Regions from separate parts of the Rhizobium sp. ZX09 genome, predicted to be linked through region 3. Evidence: predicted binding sites of a transcription regulator. Region 3 holds the regulator's gene; each other region holds the start of a gene.
What was found. Region 3 encodes PhoB, which activates phosphate uptake and scavenging genes when phosphate is short. Its sites were predicted from a motif close to TGTCATNNANCTGTCAT; they were not measured.
Positions count from the first base shown of each region.

Region 1: a site for PhoB is predicted at 3,576-3,592, ahead of BTN45_RS07755 (ceramide glucosyltransferase). Genes of this name have one in related genera too.
Region 2: a site for PhoB is predicted at 1,597-1,613, ahead of phnC (phosphonate ABC transporter ATP-binding protein). Genes of this name have one in related genera too.
Region 4: a site for PhoB is predicted at 1,847-1,863, ahead of BTN45_RS04355 (bifunctional 2',3'-cyclic-nucleotide 2'-phosphodiesterase/3'-nucleotidase). Genes of this name have one in related genera too.

Region 1 is NZ_CP031363.1:1,551,277-1,556,470, reverse strand. Features, by position in the region: gene BTN45_RS07785 (GNAT family N-acetyltransferase) at 1-265, opposite strand, end outside; gene BTN45_RS07780 (GNAT family N-acetyltransferase) at 457-1,041, opposite strand; gene BTN45_RS07775 (hypothetical protein) at 1,249-1,467, shown strand; tRNA gene BTN45_RS07770 (tRNA-Arg) at 1,524-1,600, opposite strand; gene BTN45_RS07765 (ETC complex I subunit) at 1,649-1,954, opposite strand; tRNA gene BTN45_RS07760 (tRNA-Pro) at 2,219-2,295, shown strand; gene BTN45_RS07755 (ceramide glucosyltransferase) at 2,348-3,490, opposite strand; gene BTN45_RS07750 (DUF982 domain-containing protein) at 3,702-3,971, opposite strand; gene BTN45_RS07745 (BON domain-containing protein) at 4,196-4,444, shown strand; gene BTN45_RS07740 (DUF192 domain-containing protein) at 4,505-4,987, opposite strand; gene BTN45_RS07735 (cold-shock protein) at 4,987-5,194, opposite strand, start outside.
Region 2 is NZ_CP031363.1:2,857,071-2,862,264, reverse strand. Features, by position in the region: gene phnK (phosphonate C-P lyase system protein PhnK) at 1-130, shown strand, start outside; gene phnL (phosphonate C-P lyase system protein PhnL) at 135-842, shown strand; gene BTN45_RS13935 (DapH/DapD/GlmU-related protein) at 839-1,456, shown strand; gene phnC (phosphonate ABC transporter ATP-binding protein) at 1,672-2,532, shown strand; gene phnD (phosphonate ABC transporter substrate-binding protein) at 2,619-3,524, shown strand; gene phnE (phosphonate ABC transporter, permease protein PhnE) at 3,595-4,581, shown strand; gene phnE (phosphonate ABC transporter, permease protein PhnE) at 4,581-5,194, shown strand, end outside.
Region 3 is NZ_CP031363.1:102,238-107,431, forward strand. Features, by position in the region: gene pstC (phosphate ABC transporter permease subunit PstC) at 1-22, shown strand, start outside; gene pstA (phosphate ABC transporter permease PstA) at 19-1,338, shown strand; gene pstB (phosphate ABC transporter ATP-binding protein PstB) at 1,353-2,168, shown strand; gene phoU (phosphate signaling complex protein PhoU) at 2,263-2,988, shown strand; gene phoB (phosphate regulon transcriptional regulator PhoB) at 3,019-3,702, shown strand; gene BTN45_RS00505 (GcrA family cell cycle regulator) at 3,993-4,526, opposite strand; gene BTN45_RS00510 (aspartate aminotransferase family protein) at 4,957-5,194, shown strand, end outside.
Region 4 is NZ_CP031363.1:893,326-898,519, reverse strand. Features, by position in the region: gene BTN45_RS04370 (DUF4344 domain-containing metallopeptidase) at 1-670, opposite strand, end outside; gene BTN45_RS04365 (DUF1203 domain-containing protein) at 833-1,300, shown strand; gene BTN45_RS04360 (PilZ domain-containing protein) at 1,400-1,735, shown strand; gene BTN45_RS04355 (bifunctional 2',3'-cyclic-nucleotide 2'-phosphodiesterase/3'-nucleotidase) at 1,943-3,931, shown strand; gene BTN45_RS04350 (DUF2087 domain-containing protein) at 3,974-4,516, opposite strand; gene BTN45_RS04345 (LysR family transcriptional regulator) at 4,791-5,194, opposite strand, start outside.

The DNA of each region.
Region 1 (5,194 bases), 1.4 Mb from region 3:
CGAGGCCTTGATGGCACGGGGAAACAAATAAGCCGCCGATGAAAGTGTCGAGCAGACTGATAAAGCCCGCAGCTTGGCCGTTTAATGTTGCGACCAACGTTTGGGCGCCAGGCAAATATTGCTCCTCAATAAGTGCCTTTTGCTCCATCAAACGACGCTCGCCGATAAACGGATGAGCAAGCAACGAGGCTTCGAGCCAGATGTTGGAGAGTTTTACTGTGTCCGAGGCCTCGAAAGGCCGGATGATAACGTCCTCGAATTTCATGAGAACTCCGCAGAAAAGATATGCAAAAAGGTCCGGCTACCGATGCTGGTGCCAGGTGAAGCCGCAAATTGCGGTCGAAATCACAAGCCTCTGCGCATAAATCTCCTCTGCTATTGGGCGTCTTTTAGGGGACAGCAAACAATTAATCAATGACCACAATTGGCGCTTCTGCGCGATTATGGCCGTCGGCCCTAAGCGGACGGCAAAATTACGCCGGCGCGCGATTTCCATTCCGAAGCAAGAACCGCGTAAATATACTCGTCTCCCCAGACGTCTCGGAAGCGGTCGTTCTGGATCAAATGCGCTTCTCGACGCAGTCCAAGGCGCTCAACAACGCCGACCGAACCCTTGTTCGCAGCGTCCAGCCGCGCGAAGATTCGATGAAATCCGATTGACGAGAAGCCTATGCTGACCATCGCGCCAACAGCCTCCGTTGCATACCCGTTCCCCGCGAATTCTGGATTGAAAATATATCCAACCTCTCCCTGCAGTGCATCAACACTTGCCAGCTTCAACAGGACTTCACCGACCAGTGCGTTGTCAGCCTTTCGCTCGACGGCCAGTCGATAGGTGTCGCCATCCTTCTCAAATGGTGCCGCCAAAATCGCAGAGAACTGCTCTCGCAAAGCATCTCCAGTTGGAGGTGCAGCGTAAAGATACCGATAAACCTCCTGCAGAGAATGGTAGGCTGAATAGCCGGGGAAATCGCCTCTTGTGAATTCGCGCAGGACAAGGCGGTCGGTCGAAAGCGGTGCACCTAATTTTTGAAGTTGCATCAAGTACCTGATTGATTTTTGCCCCTCCGGGAACTCCGGGGCGGCCTCGTTAAACTCGGCCTCTAGGTAGGTCGTCTTCCGTCGCTTACAATGGACCGACCCCGGCGCAATCCCGCCCGATCGATAACTTGCCGTGACGGCTGCAAAAGGCGTTTGCCAACGGCATCATATCCAATACCTATCAACACGGCCAAGGGAGTGGATCGCATGAAAGGCTTTCGCGACAGTGTGTTGTTTCCGATCACCCTCTTGATCGGCGGCGTTATCGCGTTTTTTCTCTTTCTTTACGTGACTGGCCACGATCCGGACGAGCGACCTCTGACTTTGGTGGAATGGGTTATCGGCGGCACGCTGATCGGACCGGGTTTCGGGTATCTCATGAAATGGAGAAGAGCGAAGGATCGCCGGAGCGCAAATACGGAATGAAACCGTGTTTGCGATCGAACCCAAACCAGTCATTTGTGGGGAATGCAAGAAAGCGGTGGCGACCCCTGCAGGACTCGAACCTGCGACCTACTGCTTAGAAGGCAGTTGCTCTATCCAGTTGAGCTAAGGGGCCGTCATGCCGGGCAATCGATGCTCCGGCAAAAACTTTGGTCGTCTTGTTTCAGTGCGTCCAGGGCTGGGTGCGGTTGAAACGGAAATTGTCGGTGTAGGAAACCACCTTGCGGGTCGCCTCTTTCGGCTGGATCACGCGATATTCGATGCCCTTGCGCTGGGCATAGGCTTCGGCCTGTTCCTGTGTCTCGAATGTCAGCTTGACCTGCTGCTTCATGTCGGAACTGGAGGTGTAGCCCATGATCGGATCGATCTTGCGCGGAACCTCGGCGTCGAATTCCAGAACCCAGACATTGGTCTTCGCCTTGCCGGATTGCATGGCGGTTTTTGCAGGGCGGTAAATCTTCGCAGACATGTCGAAACTGCTCCGGTTGGACAGCGGGGTGAAACCCCGGATTATTCATCACGTACCTGAATAGAATAACCAAATCGTGTCAGGAACGTAGAATTTGAAATGGACCGAGTTCAAGTGAGAGTCAAGACGATTATCCCCTTGCTGTCGGTTCATGCGCTGCCCGCTCGACCTTAGGTTTTGCTCAACTGTGTCGCGGCTGAACAAAGATGAATTTCCCTGTTGCGGACTGCGTATGAACCGTGTATTCCCCAGCCATCGCCTCGGCGGAGTGTAGCGCAGTCTGGTAGCGCATCTGGTTTGGGACCAGAGGGTCGGGAGTTCGAATCTCTCCACTCCGACCATTTTAAGGCAAAGCATCAGCTTTCCGGCGTAACCTCTTCCCATAAATTGTCATTATTCCGCTGGCGGGCCGGCCAAAGTGCTTTCCGCCGTACCGATTGTCATGACATTGCCGCGCCATGCCACTGCGCTGCCAATCCAGCTTCTCGTCCAGATGACGGGCATGATGATGTCCCGTGCGATCATGGCCGGCAGGGTATGGAGCGATATTGGCCACCCGTTGAGGGCGGTCAGGGCCAATTCGGGGCCGTATATGAGGACGAGGACGGCGAGGGCGGTCGCTAAGAGGTTCACGTCCATCATGGCCGCCGCGGTGAGTGCGAACAGAAGCGGGGGAAGTGCGCCCGTCAGGATTTCCGGCGCGAAATATTGCGGGAATGTCACGCGCCTTAGCCGCGCCCAGCGGGCCTGGCGTGACCAGATCTCGCCGGCGTGACGCTGGCCGAGCGGTTGCTCGAAAGGGGCGGAGACAAGATGCACCCTGCGGCCAGCGTTCCGCACCAGCTTCGTCGAGGCGGCGTCTTCGGCGATTTCGGCGGCGAGGGCGCGGATACCCCCATGGTCTTCGAGGAACGGTTTGTTCCACAACATGGATTTGCCCTGCGCGAAACCCATTCCGATGGCTTCTGCCGCATATTGCCAGCGGCCCTGCGCGCCGTTGAGGAAGGCGCATTCCACATGCGCCCAGAAACCCGTCGGCCGCGAGCCCAGCGGCGGGGAGCACACGAGGCCGCTGTCTTTCCGCCAGGCCGACATCATGCGCGTCACGTAGGATTTCGGCATCAATACGTTCGAATCGGCGAGGATGACCCATTCATGCCGGGCGGCCAGCCAGCCCTTGACGCAATTGTTCAGTTTTGGATTGGCACTGATCCGGTCGTCGCCGATGAGCAATTGCGCTGAAACGGAAGGAACGGCGCTCTGGGCTTTGCGTACTTGCGCAATGACGGGGTCGAATTCATCTGCAACGCAGAAAAGCAGTTCGTAATCCGGCCAATCGAGCTCGAAGGCGCGTGACAGCGTAAGAGGGGTGAAACTTTCCACACCGCGCAGTGGCACAACGATCGAGACAGGCGGTTTTTGCCGCGCAAGGGAATTTTCCGGGTCGCGCCGCTTTAGCCGCCACCCGGCAAGGCAGATACCGAGAAGGTTGAAAGCGACGAGCAGAATTGCGCAAAGGGCAAAGACGGTTTCCATGCTGGCCAGGTCCACTCCCGAGCTTCCGGCGGTTTGTCCGCCCGGTGATTCCACGGAATTTGTCTCTGCCGATTATAACGTTTGCGTGACAGTTACATGTCACCGGCGGCAGGCGGGAGTTTTCCACGCGCGACCTCGTGCCTGAAACAGTGAACGCCAAAAGAAAAGCCCTTCGCGGAGAAGGGCCAGTCATCAACGCGGATAATGAACGTCAGTGCATGTTGAGAATATGAGCGTGGCTGCTTGCGATGAGAAACGACTCCCGCGCTTTTTCGATGTCGCATCGTCCGGCGATGGCATCGAGGCAGTTTCTGCGTGCTTCTTCATATTCCGGGCCGTGTTCTTCCGGCCAGCGGTACATCAGCATGTCCAGCGCTACCAGCGGGCTGTAGATTTCCACTGCTGCGGACAAGGGCAGGTGGATCGCCACCGGCTTCATCCACGAGGCGTGGTGACACGGCTCCGTTCTGTTGATCAGCATGTCATTCTCCTCCTGTTTCACGCGCCTTCATGGCGGTTTTCACTCTCTTTTCACTCCCATGCGCGAAATGCCCGCCTCACGAAATGGTTCCCGATCACCTAAAATGTGATCGATTGGGGGGTTCCAATTTTTCAAGATGAATGGAAGATGAACAAATAGATGAACCGGAGATGAACAAAACCGCCACCAAAGGCGTTGTAATGTCCATAAGAAGGAGAACACATATGTTCAATCTGTCAGGTATTCAGGAAAGCTTCTTTGGTGACCGCATGGCAGGCGTATGCCAGGCCATTACTTCGGCACTCGCCTTCGAATCAGGTCTCGAAAAGTCGCGCATTTCCGCCACTGTCGAAAATGACGTGATCTATCTGGAAGGCACGGCTGATTCGGTCGAGGCGATCGACATCGCCATCAACCTTGCCGCTTCCATTTCCAACTGCAGGATTCTGAGTCATATAGAGCCGGTCTACTGAACATTGCGCCAGCCGGGCGAAACATCGTCCGGCTCATTCAGACGCAATAACGCGGCAAAGTCACTTCCGGTTGCCGATTTGCGCGCTGCGCACAATATCGCCAGGCTTGATGCCGTAACGTTTCGCAGCGCCGCCATTCAGTTCAAGCACGAATTTGACTGGCCCGCGGGAGCTGATGATGGCTTCCGAATGTGGAACCGCGTTTTCGTGAATGTGGGTGATGCGACCGTCACGGCCAATGAAAAGCATGTCGAGCGGAATAAGCGTGTTCCGCATCCACATGGCGACATCACGCGGTTCACCGAAATTGAACAACATGCCGTTTTCCGGTGGCATGCTCTTGCGGAACATCAGGCCCTGTTCGCGCTGGGCATTGTTCAGCGCCAGTTCCACAGTGAAATCGTGGCTTTTTCCCCCGGCGGTTTCAATCTGCAGAGGTTCGGAGGTGAATGTCTGCTGTTGCTGCGCCTGGGCGGCGCTGGCCAGTGTGAAAAAAAGAAGCGCCATAACGGCGCTCTTCACCATATCGGGCAGGGCGGACATCAATGCGACATCCCGATCGAAACCGGGTTGTCCGGGTGGATTTCCGCGGCCATCAGGCCTTTGTCGCCATCGCCATAACGCACCAGCACAACCTGCCCGGGGCGAAGTTCGGTCAGGCCGAAACGGCGCAGTGTCTCCATATGCACGAAAATGTCTTCCGTTCCTTCGCCACGCGTCAGGAAACCGAAACCCTTGGTGCGGTTGAAC
Region 2 (5,194 bases), 240 kb from region 3:
GCTGCTGTCTCACCGCATGATGGTGATGAAGGGCGGCGACGTCATCGAGCACGGCCTGACCGACCGGGTGCTGGACGATCCGCGCGAGCCCTATACGCAATTGCTTGTTTCCTCCATCTTGCAGGTCTGACGCCATGCCGACGCCTCTCATCGTTTCGGAAGTCTTCAAAAGCTTCACCATGCATCTTCGCGACGGCATCGAACTGCCTGTCGTCCGCGATGTCAATTTCTCTGTCTGCAGCGGCGAATGCGTCGTGCTCGGCGGACCCTCCGGCATCGGCAAGAGCTCGATCCTGAAGATGCTCTATGGCAACTATGCCATAGACAGCGGACAGATTCTGATCCGCCATGAGGGTGAAGTTGTCGACATCGGCAGCGCTTCCCCTCGCACGATCCTCGACATTCGCCATCGCACCATCGGTTATGTCAGCCAATTCCTCCGCACGGTACCCCGAGTCGCCGCCATAGACGTTGTTGCCGAACCGCTTCTGGCGCGCAGGATTGCCACTGAAGAGGCACGTGAGCAGGCGGCCGCTCTGCTTTCGAAACTTAACCTGCCGCGCGAATTGTGGTCGTTGCCGCCCGCCACTTTCTCAGGTGGTGAACAACAGCGCGTCAACATCGCCCGCGGCTTCATCACCGATCATGCGATCCTGCTGCTCGACGAGCCAACTGCTTCCCTTGATGCCACCAACCGGCGTGTCGTCGTTGAGATGATCAGGGAGAAAAAGGAAAAGGGCACGGCACTGCTCGGCATCTTTCATGATGAAGAAGTGCGGGAAGCCGTGGCCGACCGCATTCTCGACGTTTCGCAGTTTTCTCCACGGAAGGCTGCAGCATGAGTGTGAAGGTCGGCCTCGAGCCCGTCATCCACGAAACCGCCCGCGTCACCAACAGCGCGATCGGCCGCTACACCGAAATTTCGGAGCGCTGCCGGATCGAGGAGGTCGAGATGGGCGACTATTCCTATGTCATGCAGGACGGCGCCATCTGGTGCGCGACCATCGGCAAATTCGTCAACATCGCTGCCTCCGTCCGCATCAATGCCACCAATCACCCCATGCAGCGGGCGACCTTGCATCATTTCACCTATCGCGCGCGCAATTACTGGGACGATGCGGAAGACGAGACCGATTTTTTTGCCGCTCGCCGCGCCAGACGCGTGGTGATCGGTCACGATGTTTGGATCGGCCACGGCGCCACCATCCTGCCTGGGGTCGCCGTTGGAAACGGCGCGGTGATCGGAGCAGGTGCTGTCGTCTCGAGGGACGTAGCGCCCTACACCATCGTGGGAGGTGTACCCGCAAGACTGATCCGGGAGCGTTTCCCCTCAGAACTGGGCCGGCAGATGGATGACCTCGGCTGGTGGGATTGGGATCACAGAAGACTGCGCGACGCGCTCGATGATTTTCGCAGCATGTCGGCCGAGGATTTCATCAGAAAATATCGCGGCTGAAACATTACAGACCTGATCGACCCCGGGAAGTTCCCGGGGTTTGCTTTTTCAGTTTGGTGTCCTGAAGACGCGGCGGGCTGGTTCCCAGACATTCGCCGGCAAACATGCGGCCGTAATACATGAGCTCTTTGTAATATTTTCTTCATCAAACTGACATTCGCACTTCACGCACCGCTGTTACGCCGAACCCCGTCAAAAGAAGATTGGACGGGGAAATGAGCTTTCACCTGAAGCAAGTCACGCGCCGTTTCGGCAATCACACTGCGGTCGATTCCGTGAATGTCGAAATTCCGCAGGGCCAGATGGTCGGCGTGATTGGACGTTCGGGCGCCGGCAAGTCGACGCTGCTGCGCATGATCAACCGCCTCGTCGACCCGTCCTCGGGTTCCATTTATTTCAATGACACGGAAGTCTCGTCACTAAAGGGGGCTGCACTGCGCAACTGGCAGCGCGACTGCGCCATGATCTTCCAGCAATTCAATCTTGTTCCGCGCCTCGACGTGCTCACCAATGTCATGCTTGGACGCCTCAACCACCGTTCCACGGCATTGAGCCTCTTTAACATCTTCACACATGAAGAGCGTCTGATGGCCATCGCCGCGCTGGAGCGGCTTGGTATCGAACATGTGGCCATGCAGGCGGCCGGTACGCTTTCCGGCGGTCAGCAGCAGCGCGTCGCCATAGCCCGCGCCCTGATGCAGTCTCCGAAGATGGTCCTTGCCGACGAGCCGATCGCCTCGCTCGACCCGCTGAACGCCAAGATCGTGATGGATGCGCTGCGCGACATCAATGAGCGCGAAGGCATCACCGTCATTACCAACCTGCACACGCTGGATACCGCGCGCAACTATTGCGAACGCATCATCGGCATGTCTCAGGGCCGCGTCGTTTTCGACGGAACGCCCGCCGAACTGACGGCCGCAGCCGTTACCGAGATTTACGGAACCGACTCTCAGGGATCCGGCATCGACGAGACCATGACCTCGACCAGCATCAATATTCCCGGCGCGCAACTTGCCGCGCGTCCGGTGCAGCAATCTGCCGGTCCCGAACCGCTCGCTCTCGCCGGGCTCTGAGGGAACCGCCCAGCATCGTTTGCGCCCGCGTCAAGGGCCGATGGTTCACAACAAACTCCGGCTTGCCGGGAAACAGGAGAAAGTCCATGTTGAAGAAAATCCTTCTTTCGGCAGTCGCCCTTGGCGTTCTGGCCGGTTCCGCCATGGCCCAGGACGTCAAGGTCCTGCGCATCGGTCTCGACGGTTCCGAAAACGAAGCGGACCAGATCCGCAACACGAAGTGCGTAGCCGACGGCCTGAAGGCCGCGACCGGCGTTTCCGAAGTTCAGATCTTCCCATCGCCGGACTATAACGGCGTCATCCAGGGTCTGCTCGGCGGCACCATCGACATCGCCTCCATGGGCGCTTCTTCCTACGCCAAGATCGCCCTGGCCGATCCGAAGGCCGTTGATCCGATTCTGACCACCGCCGGCGCTGACGGCTCGACCGGTTATTACACGATCATGGTTGCCCGCAAGGACAGCGGCATCAAGACGCTGGCTGATGCCAAGGGCAAGAAGATCGGCTTCGCGGACCCCGATTCCACCTCCGGCTTCCTCGTTCCCAACGTCGCTATTCCGAAGGAAACCGGCGTTCCGGTCAAGGAATACTTCTCCGAAACCGGCTTTGGCGGCGGCCATGAGAACCTCGTTCTCGCCGTTCTCGACAAGAAGTTCGATGTCGGTACCACCTTTGGTTCGGGCGTGGGCAAGTGGGAAGAAGGCTACACGGCCGGCAACCTCTACCAGATGGTCAAGAAGGGCAACCTTGACATGGACGATATCGTCGAAGTCTGGAAGTCGCCACTGATCCCGAACGGCCCGCTGATGGTCGCCAACAAGCTCGGCGACGCGATGAAGCAGAAGGTCGAAAACTTCTTCATGGAACTGCCGAAGAAGGACCTCGCCTGCTTCCAGGGCTTCACCCAGGGCAAGAACACCGCCTACATCAAGGTCGATCCGTCTTTCTACCAGACGATCATCGACGCCCGTAAGTCGGTTATCGGCGGCTGATCCTCAGATCATATCCGGAAGCGGCGGTGCCTTGCGGCGCCGCCGCTTTTGCAAATAAAGGAAAAGCGGCATGGCGACCACACTGCACCATGGTACCTTCTCGCCAGAAGGATTGAGCGCATCGTCACAGACGGTCATGCGTCATTATCAACAGCAGCTTGCGACTCGGCGAATCTATACCGTCATTTCGCTCGTGATCTTTCTCGTCATCCTTGCCGCCTCCCTGAATTTCGCCAATGCGGCCAATTCAGGCAAATTTTTCGAGCGCCTGCCCTATTTCTTCGATTTCATGAAGACCTTCGTACCCGATAGTCCGCTGGAAATCTTCCGGGCCATGTTTGACCTGCCGTCGCCCTATGCGGACGGTTCGCTGAAATACAACTATGTCGCGGATCGCGTTTACATCACCAGCGGTTTCTACATCCCGCACTTCATCTACCAGCTGATCATCACTCTCAATATTGCGCTGGTCTCGACAATCATCGGCACCGGCTTCGCCTTCGTGCTCTGCTTCTTCGCCTCCACCAATCTCGTTGGCGCCGGCCTTGTGCGCTGGTTGGTGCGCCGGGTGATGGAAGTGCTGCGCGCCTTTCCTGAAATCGTCGTCGCCGGGCTTTTGACAGCCATTCTGTCGATCGGTCCGATCGCGGCGATCATCGCAATCTCGGTCCACACCATCGGCGCTCTCGGCAAGCTCTTCTTCGAAGTGGTGGAAAATGCCGACATGAAGCCGGATGAAGGCCTTCGCGCCGCCGGTGCCAACTGGCTGGAGCGTGTGCGTTTCGCCATCGTGCCGCAGGTGCTGCCAAATTTCGTTTCTTATGCGCTGTTGCGCGCCGAAATCAACGTGCGCGCCTCCACCATCATCGGCGCCGTGGGCGGCGGCGGCATCGGCGAAGTGTTCCGGCTGTCCATCGGCAATGATCATGCGTCGAAGACCTATGCCATCATCATTCTGCTGCTGATCACCATCATCGCCGTCGATCAGTTTTCCGGCTGGCTGCGCCGCAGGCTGATCGGCCATCAATCCTTCGAATTCGGACGGGGAGCGGCCTGATGTCTTCCAGCTTCATTCTCAACACTGCCGAGCGCGAGAGGCTGACGGCTGCGCATCCTGAGGTATTCAATCGCAGTTTCATGCAGCGATATGGTCTGCTTGTCGGACTTCTTGCCGTCACCGCCTACCTCGTCGGCTGCTTTTTCCTCTTCAATGTTGGTCCGGCTTTCATGCAGGGCCGATGGGATCGCGCCTCCAGCTACATCCAGGACTGGTATTCCTGGCGCGCCCAACCGCGCCTCCGTTTCGAAGCCGGCAAGGTTGAACCGCAATGGTCGAGCCGCGGTCAATATCCGGTCGATGCGAAGATCGACTGGCTGCAACCCCTGCCCGATGGCGGTTACAGCGTTGTTTATGTGGGTTCGGAAAACCGCCTCGATGTGACGCCAACCCGCGTGGATGTCTATGTCGACGGCAAGAACTATCCCGTCATGATCAACGACGACGGCGTTGTTGCACCACAGGGGCTGCCTGCCGAAATCCAGCAGGACGGCAAGAAGGTGCTGGTGCATTACGGCTTTGCCGGTCAGGCGGAAATCCGCACCAGTCAGGTTTATGTGCAGCGCCGTTTCCTTGGATGGGCGAACTTCCTGTTCGATACGAAATCGGAATT
Region 3 (5,194 bases):
ATACCGGGAGCAATATGAATGACCGACATCGCCTCTCCCGCAGCTGGTGCGAACGCCGTCAAGGCGACGCGTCGTGATATCGGCATCAAGCGCCGTTATGCCGCCGAACGCCGTTTCCGTGCTTATGGCATGGCAGCGATTTCCTTCGGCCTCATCTTTCTCTTCCTTCTGCTTTTCTCGGTTGTCTCCAAGGGTTACACCGCGTTCCAGCAGACGATGATTACCGTTCCGGTTGAGTTCTCCGAACAGATCATCGATCCCAAGAACGAGCGTGCCACCAATCCGGCCAAGCTTATGACGGCCAATTATCCCGTTCTTGCCCGTGATGCGGTTGCCAAGGTTCTGGGTGTCGCGCCAACGGACCGCGCCGGTCTTCGCGCCGTCAACCTTCTGATCTCCGATAGCGTGCGTACGCAGCTTCGCGATATCGTCGTTGCCGACCCCGCCGTTATCGGCACCACCCGCACGGTGACGCTTCTGGCCTCGGGTGACGTCGACAGCGCCTTCAAGGGCCAGGTCGATCTGACGGCGGATGAAGCCAATCGCCGTATCTCGAACCAGCAGCTCGGCTGGATGAACCAGCTCGCCGAAAGCGGGCAGCTTGGCAAGCATTTCAATACCGGCATCTTCATCAACGGCGCCTCGAGCCGTCCGGAGGCGGCAGGTGTCGGCGTGGCGCTGATCGGCTCCTTCTACATGATGCTGATCGTGCTGGTGCTGTCGCTGCCGATCGGTGTTGCAGCTTCGATCTACCTTGAGGAGTTTGCTCCGAAGAACCGTCTGACTGATCTGATTGAGGTGAACATCAACAATCTCGCGGCTGTTCCCTCGATCGTTTATGGTCTGCTCGGCCTCTCCGTCTTCATCAACTTCATGGGCTTTCCGCGCTCGGCCTCGCTGGTCGGCGGCCTCGTCCTGACGCTGATGACCCTGCCGACGATCATCATCGCGACCCGCGCTGCCCTGAAAGCCGTGCCGCCGTCAATCCGCGCCGCCGCCCTGGGCCTCGGCGCTTCCAAGATGCAGACGATCTTCCACCACGTGCTGCCGCTCGCCATGCCCGGCATCCTCACCGGCACCATCATCGGCCTCGCCCACGCGCTGGGCGAAACTGCGCCGCTGCTGCTGATCGGCATGGTGGCATTCGTAGCAAATTACCCGACAACGCCGATGGACCCGTCCACGGCCCTGCCGGTGCAGATTTACATGTGGGCGAATGAAGCGGAGCGCGCCTTTGTCGAAAGGACTTCAGGCGCTATCATCATCCTGCTTTTGTTCCTCATCGTCATGAATGTTGGCGCAATCCTGTTGCGTCGCCGCTTCGAACGGCGCTGGTAAAGGGAGATTGAGCAATGAACATGTTGTCGGAAGCAGCAGTTGAAAAGGCGCTGGACAAGAAAATGAATGAAGTCTCATACAAGATGATCGGCAAGGACGTTTCGGTTTATTACGGCGAAAAGCGCGCGCTTTACGACGTGAACCTCAACGTTCGCGAAAATACGGTGACCGCGCTTATCGGCCCGTCCGGCTGCGGTAAATCCACCTTCCTGCGTACCCTGAACCGTATGAACGACACGATCGACGGTTGCCGGGTCACGGGCAAGATCACGCTCGACACCGACGATATCTATGATCAGGCGATTGACGTCGTGGAGTTGCGCGCCCGCGTCGGCATGGTGTTCCAGAAGCCAAACCCTTTTCCGAAGTCGATCTACGAAAACATTTCCTACGGTCCACGCATTCACGGTCTCGCCCGCAACAAGGCGGATATGGACCAGATCGTTGAGCAGAGCCTTCAGAAGGCGGGTCTCTGGAACGAGGTTAAGGATCGCCTGCACGAATCCGGCACCGGTCTTTCCGGCGGTCAGCAGCAGCGCCTGTGCATTGCACGCGCCGTTGCCGTCAGCCCGGAAGTGATCCTGATGGACGAACCCTGCTCGGCGCTGGATCCGATCGCCACTGCCAAGGTCGAGGAACTGATCCACGAACTGCGCACCAATTACACGATTGTTATCGTCACGCACTCCATGCAGCAGGCGGCACGTGTTTCCCAGCGTACGGCCATGTTCCATCTCGGTCACCTTGTCGAGGAAAATGAAACCGACAAGATGTTCACCAATCCGGATGACCAGCGCACGCAGGATTACATCATGGGCCGCTTCGGCTGATCGCGGCCGGCGCTTTATCGCAACCCAACAAGACTGGTGCCGCTGCGGCCCGCTTCGGGCGGTCGCATGCAAGGCCAAGCCGGAGGAATAGACCGTGAACCAGACAACGACCCATTCGCATATTCTGTCTGCTTATGATGACGAACTGAAGTTCCTGACGCGACGCATCGCCGAGATGGGCGGTCTCGCCGAGCAGATGTGTGCCGACGCCGTGCGTGCGCTCGTCAATTCCGACGCCGCGCTTGCCCAGAAGGTCATTTCCGATGACGCTATCCTCGATCATTCCGAGCGAGAGATCGGCGACAAGGCCATCGTCACCATCGCCAAGCGCCAGCCGATGGCGGCAGACCTTCGCGAAATCATCGGCACCCTGCGGATCGCCGCCGACCTCGAACGCGTTGGCGACCTCGGCAAGAACACCGCAAAACGCGTCATCGCGGTCGCCGGAACGGGCGTGCCGCGCAAACTCGCCCGCGGCATAGAGCACCTGTCGGAGCTGGCGCTGGTACAGCTCAAGGAAGTTCTTGACGTCTATTCGACACGTTCCGCCGAAAAGGCCAATGCCATTCGCGAGCGCGACGAGGAAATCGACGCCATGTATACCTCGCTCTTCCGCGAGCTTCTGACCTACATGATGGAAGATCCGCGTAACATCACCACCTGCACGCATCTTCTGTTCTGCGCCAAGAATATCGAGCGCATCGGTGACCATGCCACCAACATCGCCGAGACGATCTATTACATGACCACCGGCAGCCAGCCGGAGGGCGAGCGTCCGAAGGACGACAGTTCCAACACGCTCGGTTCGGTGACCGAGTAACAGACAAGCAGCGGCTTGCGGAGTTAGCATATGGTGCCCAAGATTGCAGTTGTGGAAGATGAGGAAGCGCTGAGCGTCCTGCTTCGTTACAATCTCGAGGCTGAGGGATATGACGTCGACACCATACCCCGTGGAGACGAGGCAGAGATCAGGCTGCAGGAACGTATTCCGGATCTGCTCATCCTGGATTGGATGCTTCCCGGCGTTTCCGGTATCGAACTGTGCCGTAGGCTCAGGATGCGGCCGGAAACCGAGCGCCTTCCTATCATCATGCTGACGGCGCGCGGCGAGGAAAGCGAACGGGTTCGCGGCCTCGCCACCGGCGCGGACGATTATGTGGTCAAGCCGTTTTCAACGCCGGAACTGATGGCCCGCGTCAAGGCCATGCTGCGCCGGGCCCGTCCGGAGGTTCTGTCTTCGGTGCTGAAGTGCGGCGATATCGAGCTGGATCGCGAGACGCATCGCGTTCACCGCAAAAGCCGCGAGGTGCGTCTCGGTCCGACGGAGTTCCGCCTGCTGGAATTCCTGATGACCTCTCCGGGCCGCGTGTTCTCCCGTTCGCAATTGCTGGACGGCGTCTGGGGTCACGATATCTATGTGGATGAGCGGACGGTTGACGTGCATGTCGGACGTCTGCGCAAGGCGCTCAACTTTTCCCATATGCAGGATGTCATCCGCACCGTGCGCGGTGCCGGATATTCGATGGAAGCCTGATCGAAACCGAACTGAGGGTTCCCCTCAGCATGACGTTCCGCCAGAATCGAAAGGCCCGAAACCGGAATGGTGTCGGGCCTTTTCATTTTGAACCTTCCGCAAGCACGATACTTTCATCTCTTTGACGAGCGGTTGAAGGTCTACCGAAATTCGGATTGAAGGGCGAAACCCGACGACGATGAATAAGCCTTGGTGTTCTGCTGTCGCTGTCCGGGAAGCGCGGTATTTTGTCACAAAAAAACGGGCCCGAAGGCCCGTAGTTTTTGAGTGTCAAATGTGTGCCGCAACACTCAAGCCTTGCGGCGCTCGCTGACCGGTTGGTAGGCGAGTTTCGCATGGAATTTGCAATAAGGCGAAGATTCCAGCGCTTCACAGCCGCAGAAATGGAAATCATCTTTCAGGGGGTCGCCGACCGGCCACTTGCAGGTGCGCTCCGTCAGTTCCGTCAGCGTCAGCCGGCGGGAGATCGGAGTAACGACGTTTCTGGAAGGAACGTAATCGAGAATTTCCGCAGTTTCGATGCCGACCTCTTCCTGAAGAGCGGTCGCCGCGTTGGAGCGGGTCAGGATCCGAGCAGGTGCAGCGTTGACGCGGCCAGCGAAATTCGCCGTGCGCGGGGCAGGTGCAGCAGTCCGCTTGGGCGCAGAACGCGCCGACGTCACCGGGCCGCCAGCCTTGACGCGTCCGGGCAGATTAAGACGATGGACCTTGCCGATCACGGCATTGCGGCTGACGCCGCCCAGCTGAGCTGCTATCTGGCTGGCGCTCAGTCCTTCGGCCCACAATTTCTTGAGTTTCTCGACCCGCTCGTCTGTCCAGTTCATGCCGCTTCTCCGCTTTTCGCGTGTATTTCGACAGAATCCTTCTCCGTCTCGCGGGCATGCCGCGAGCGTGGTTTCTGCCTGATTTTTGGTGACTAGTTCCGCCGCAATGCAGTCTAGTAATTAGCGATTAACCTAGTGCCACGCAGACTCCGTGGCAAGAGTCGCGGGAATCATCTCGAATCGATTTTCCGGTTTTCCCCAACTTGCTGGCGAGTTGAGTCAGAAAGGCAACACCTTGGGCCTTGCGACCTGCCACCTACTAGGGCTTGAGAAGCCTAGGAAATACGGACTTTTGTTGACATCGGCAAGCGAAGTGACAATAGTGCCCCTGCCGCCGCGAGGCGGCATTTTTGATTTTCAGGCGAGGGATAACCCTCGAAGCCTATTGACAACCGTCTGACAGCGCATCCGCGCAAGGAGTGATACAGCCATGGCCGAAGCCGCCGCGCCATTGTTCGATACATTTGCAAGAGCCCCCCTCCGCTTCGAGCGAGGCGAGGGCGTCTGGCTGTACACGGAAAGCGGCGAGCGATATCTCGATTTTGCGGCCGGCGTTGCCGTCAATTCGCTGGGCCATGCCCACCCGCATCTTGTCGACGCGATCAAGACGCAGGCCGAAAAGGTCTGGCATGTCTCGAACCTTTATGAAGTTCCGGGCCAGGAAAAGC
Region 4 (5,194 bases), 790 kb from region 3:
AACCGCCAAAGCTGCGGCTGATGAGATCGAGGACCTTCGATTCCTTGATCATGATGGCATAGGGTTCAAGTTCCGGATCGCGCGGCGGCACGTAGCTGACGGAGAATCTGGAAGGCGTCTGACTGCGGTGGGGCGCGAGAAAATTCTCCCAGGCCGAAGCGACCGCCGGATAGGCCGCGGCGCATTTGTCAAATTCGGCATTGGGAAGCCCCATCATGGCGGCGAGGTCGCCATAACCGTCCTTGTCGCGGCCCACCATCAGGCAGGCCATGTTGCGGTCGCGGCTCCTGTCGGGCACCAGCGCGGAGAAGACAGGGGCTTCGTGCTCAGGAAGCGTCTCCGCCTCACGTGCGAGATACCAGCTGTCGGTGGCGTTCACGAGCGCGGTGTCAAGCCATTCTTCATTGGCCTGCAGGATCAGCGTTCCTGCCAGTTGGTCGGCCGGGGCCTGCACACTTGCCGTGTCCGCCGTCCCGAAATCCGAGATCAGCATGCGCGCGCCCTCGTGATAGAGCGAAAAAATCGCGTTGCCGATGACGAAATTGACCGCCTGCTGGAGCTGATCGTCGGACAGGCCGTCGATACCGGAGGCGACCTGCGCCTCGGCATCAATCGGAGCCGTCAACGATACGAAAGCCAGCGGAACGGCGGCCAGAAAACGACGGAACATAAAATCAGACCTTCCGGGAACGAGGAGCGTCACTGATTCCCGAACCTAACGAGTCACGCAATGGGCTGGTTGCATCAGCTGTCAAGAATCGGGTGGATAGCAGCGCGTTTCGGGACCATAGCTGCAAAGAAGCAACGCCGATCCCAGCCAGAAGAGGCCGCCATGACCAATATCGTTTTCACCGCAATGCCGGCTAAGGACGCCGAGGATTTCCGCGCGGGCGCCGCCGATGCCTATGGCAATCGACCGGAAACAGCCGTGTCTCCCGGCGGCATGCCGTGTCGCCACTGCCTCGACCAGATCGGCGCGGGTGAAGCCATGCTCGTACTCGCCTACCGGCCGTTTCCCTCGCTGCAGCCCTACGCCGAGACTGGGCCGGTCTTCCTGCATGCCGAAGCCTGCGATCGTTATCCACTGACAGATATCCTTCCGCCGATGCTGGACAGCCCCGATTATATCGTGCGCGGATATGGCGACGATGACCGTATTGTCTATGGCACGGGTGCGGTAACGGCCACCGGCGAGATCGTCTCGCGGGCGCGGGCACTTCTGGGGCGCGAAGACGTCGCCTATGTCCATGTCCGTTCCGCACGAAACAATTGTTACCAATGCCGTATCGCCAAAGCATAATCACAGCATTGTCTAGAATTTTAACCGAACGGCTAAACGGGTTTCAAACTTTTACAGGTTAATCTGCACGCATCGGAAACAATTGATTTGAGTAGAAAAATGACAAACAACCTCAATATGGCGACCCGGACCGCGCCTCGCAGCAAGACAAGGATCTTTGCGACTGTGCATTATTTCAGCCAGTCGACCAGAGGACGTGTCGTCGATCTGTCGGCAACCGGAATGGCGCTCGAGCTGGACGGGCCTTTCGCTGCCGCCAAGGGTAGCCGGGTCAAGGTGCAGAGTGAGGATCTGGGCTTCATCGAGGGCGTCGTGCAGTGGCAGCACATGAACCGTCTTGGTCTGCAGCTCAAGCTTTCCACCAACACGCTGGCGCAGCTCTCTTCCTATTTTCGTTTCTTCCACGAAGACGTGAAACCGACACTGGCCCGCTGATCCGGAGCATTACAATGCGCGGAACAAATGACGCGCATTTTCCAGTGCGGCGGGACCTGCGCCGCACGTTACTGACAAAAAATTTATCAAACGGTTGAAAACCGGCCCATCTGTCATGGGCCTGTCATTTTGGTGATGGACTCCTCTGCGATTGCTTCTACCCTGTCGTCTTTAAAGACAGAGCAAGCTTCATCCGAAGGAGTTCCCATGTCGTCGCTTCTCGCCCTACACCCCATTACCCGGCGCTCACTTCTGGGTGGCATTGCAGCCACTTCGGCGCTCGTGATGTTGCACCCTTTTGCTGCGCGTGCGGCGGCCAACCAGGCGCATCTGCGCATCATGGAAACGACCGACATCCATGTTCACGTCTTTCCCTATGATTATTACGCCGACAAACCGAACGACACGATGGGTCTGGCGCGCACCGCCTCGATCATAGACACCATCCGCGCCGAAGCCGGGAACTCGATGCTGGTGGATAACGGCGACTTCCTGCAGGGCAACCCGCTCGGCGACTATATCGCCTATGAGCGCGGCATGAAGGCCGGCGACAAGCACCCTGTCATCAATGCCATGAACGTCTTGGGCTACGATTGCGGCACGCTCGGCAACCACGAATTCAATTACGGTCTCGACTATATGTCGAACACGCTGGCGGGCGCCGGTTTCCCCTATGTGTGCGCCAACCTCACCAAGGGGCAGCTGGCTTCCGATCCGAAGAACGACGAGCTGTTCTTCAAGCCCTATGTCATTCTGGAAAAACAGATCCGCGATGGCGGCGGCGTCACCAGCCCGGTCAAGGTCGGCATCATCGGTTTCGTGCCGCCTCAGATCATGATGTGGGATTCCAAGAATCTCGAGGGCAAGGCGCAGACGCGTGACATCGTCGAGGCGGCGAAAGCCTGGGTGCCTGTCATGAAGGAGGAAGGCGCGGATATCATCATCGCCCTTTCCCATTCCGGCATCGACGGCAAGGGCCAGACCGAGCGCATGGAAAACGCATCGCTATATCTCGCAGCTGTTGAAGGCATTGATGCGATCTTCACCGGCCACCAGCACCTTGTTTTCCCCGGTCCGAAGACCTGGGACGGCATCGAGGGTGCGGATGCGGTCAAGGGGACGCTGATGGGCAAGCCGGCGGTCATGGCCGGCTTCTGGGGCTCCCATATGGGCCTTATCGACCTGCTGCTTGAAAAGGATGGCAAGAGCTGGAAGATCGTCGACTTCACCTCAGAAGCCCGCCCGATCTACCATCGCGATGAAAATCGCAAGGTCGTTGCTGACTATACCGACAAGCCGGAGGTTCTCGCCGCAGCCAAGGTGGATCACGAAGCGGCCCTTGCCTATGTGCGCCGCCCGGTCGGCAAGACATCCGCGCCGCTCTATTCCTATTTCGCGCTGGTGGCAGACGATCCGTCCGTGCAGATCGTCTCCAACGCCCAGACCTGGTACATCAAGGACATGCTGAAGGAAGGGCAGTATAAGGATCTGCCCGTGCTTTCGGCAGCGGCCCCCTTCAAATCGGGCGGTCGTGGCGGCGCGGATTATTACACCGATGTCCCCGCCGGTGACATCGCCATCAAGAACGTCGCCGATCTCTATCTTTATCCCAACACGGTGCAGGCAGTGCTGATCAACGGGGCGCAGGTGAAGAACTGGCTGGAAATGTCCGCCGGCATGTTCAATACGGTTGAGGCCGGTGCCAAGGATGCGCCACTGCTCAACCCAGACTTCCCGTCCTATAATTTCGACGTGATCGATGGCGTGACTTATCAGATCGACATTTCCAAACCGGCGAAATTTGACAAGGACGGCAAGGCGGTCAACCCGGACAGCAACCGCATCGTCAATCTGCAGTTCAATGGCAAGCCGATCGATCCCGAACAGAAATTCGTGGTTGCGACCAATAATTACCGTGCAAGCGGCGGCGGCAAATTCCCCGATATCGCCGGCGACAAGGTGATCTTTGTGGCGCCCGATACAAACCGCGACGTGATCGTGCGCTATATCATCGATCAGGGCACCATCAACCCGTCCGCGGATGCCAACTGGTCCTTTGCACCGGTGGCAAACACCACCGCCGTCTTCGAGACCGGGCCCAAGGGACGCCATTACGCAGCCGACATCAAGGGCGCCCGGATCGAGGATGCCGGCGACGGCGCGGAAGGTTTCGCGAAGTTCCGCCTGATTCTTTAACGACCGTGCCCTCCCGGCGACCTGTCGCCGGGAGGTATTCTCCTAGTCGCGCCCAGCCAACGCGCGTAACAGCATCGGCAGTTCCTGCGGCGGCTTCTGTTCGATACGCCGATAGTCGCTTCCGTCACGGTTACGGCGGATGAGTCTCAGGCCAACCATGTCGCGCCTCAGCATGGCCGCATCCCCGAACAGGTGCAGGCTATCCAGAAAGCTGCTGAATTCTCGCTCGGAAAAACTCTGCCCCGCGGGAATTTTTGCCCAGAGATACCAGAGGCACAGTTCCTGATGCGACCGGCGGGCCGGCCATTGCATCAGCCGGCCGGCGACATCAAAGACACGAACCGTCTTCAGCACCCTGCCCTCATTGACGGCTGGCAGCAGCTCTGACTTGGAAGGTCCGCTTTCTCCGGACGAGGCCCGGTCAGCGCGCAGATGCTGGAAATTTCGAAAACCGGCAGCCCGGCTCAGAAGATTGAGCATCTCCACATGGCTCGGCTGGCGGTCCAGCCTGCCGATCTGCTCGCGCACGGATTTAGCAAAGGTCGAGAGATCGGCGATATCAATGGAAAGGATCGAACGTGGCATGACTTACCCTCAAGTGCCATTCCGAAAAGGTGTCGCTGATCGCCGGCTTCCGACAAGGCACGGGATAAGTGCTGTCAAACCATACATATGCAGGTTTAGCTTCCCATGCGGGACGGCGATGCCTCGGTGAACTGCAGACCGTGATTAGGTATAGGCAGGCGATCCGCCCACGTCAATTGGTCTCTGCTGGCATAGCGCCGAGGTTGCCGCGCGTTTCCTCTCCCAGCCGGGGCGAAGAAGCAGGCCCGACCGGTCCACATATAATTAGCCAATATCACTCAGCGGCGACAGCAATGGTCCTCTGTTTGCTGGCAGCAAGCATACCGTTGAAATCCTTGTGGTTCGGGCAGGCGGACAGGCGCTGCTGAAAAGCCTCGGCGAGCCATTGCCCCGCCGGACCCGCAGGCGAATCGACCCGTCGCAGTGCAAACAGCGGATATTCCCCCTGCTCATAGGCCTCGAGTTCGAGCGCCTTGAGGCTGCCATTGGTAAGATCGTTGCGGACGATCGATGCGGGCAGACCGCCCCAGCCGAGACCGCCCTTGATGAGCTGGTATTTGGTGGCGATGTCGCTGACCCGCCATGTCTTGTAGGAGAGAACATTGAAATCGCGGCCCTTGGTCAGGCCGGAGGCATCGGTGACGACAAGCTGAACCTCCTCACGCACGTCGGCGAGAA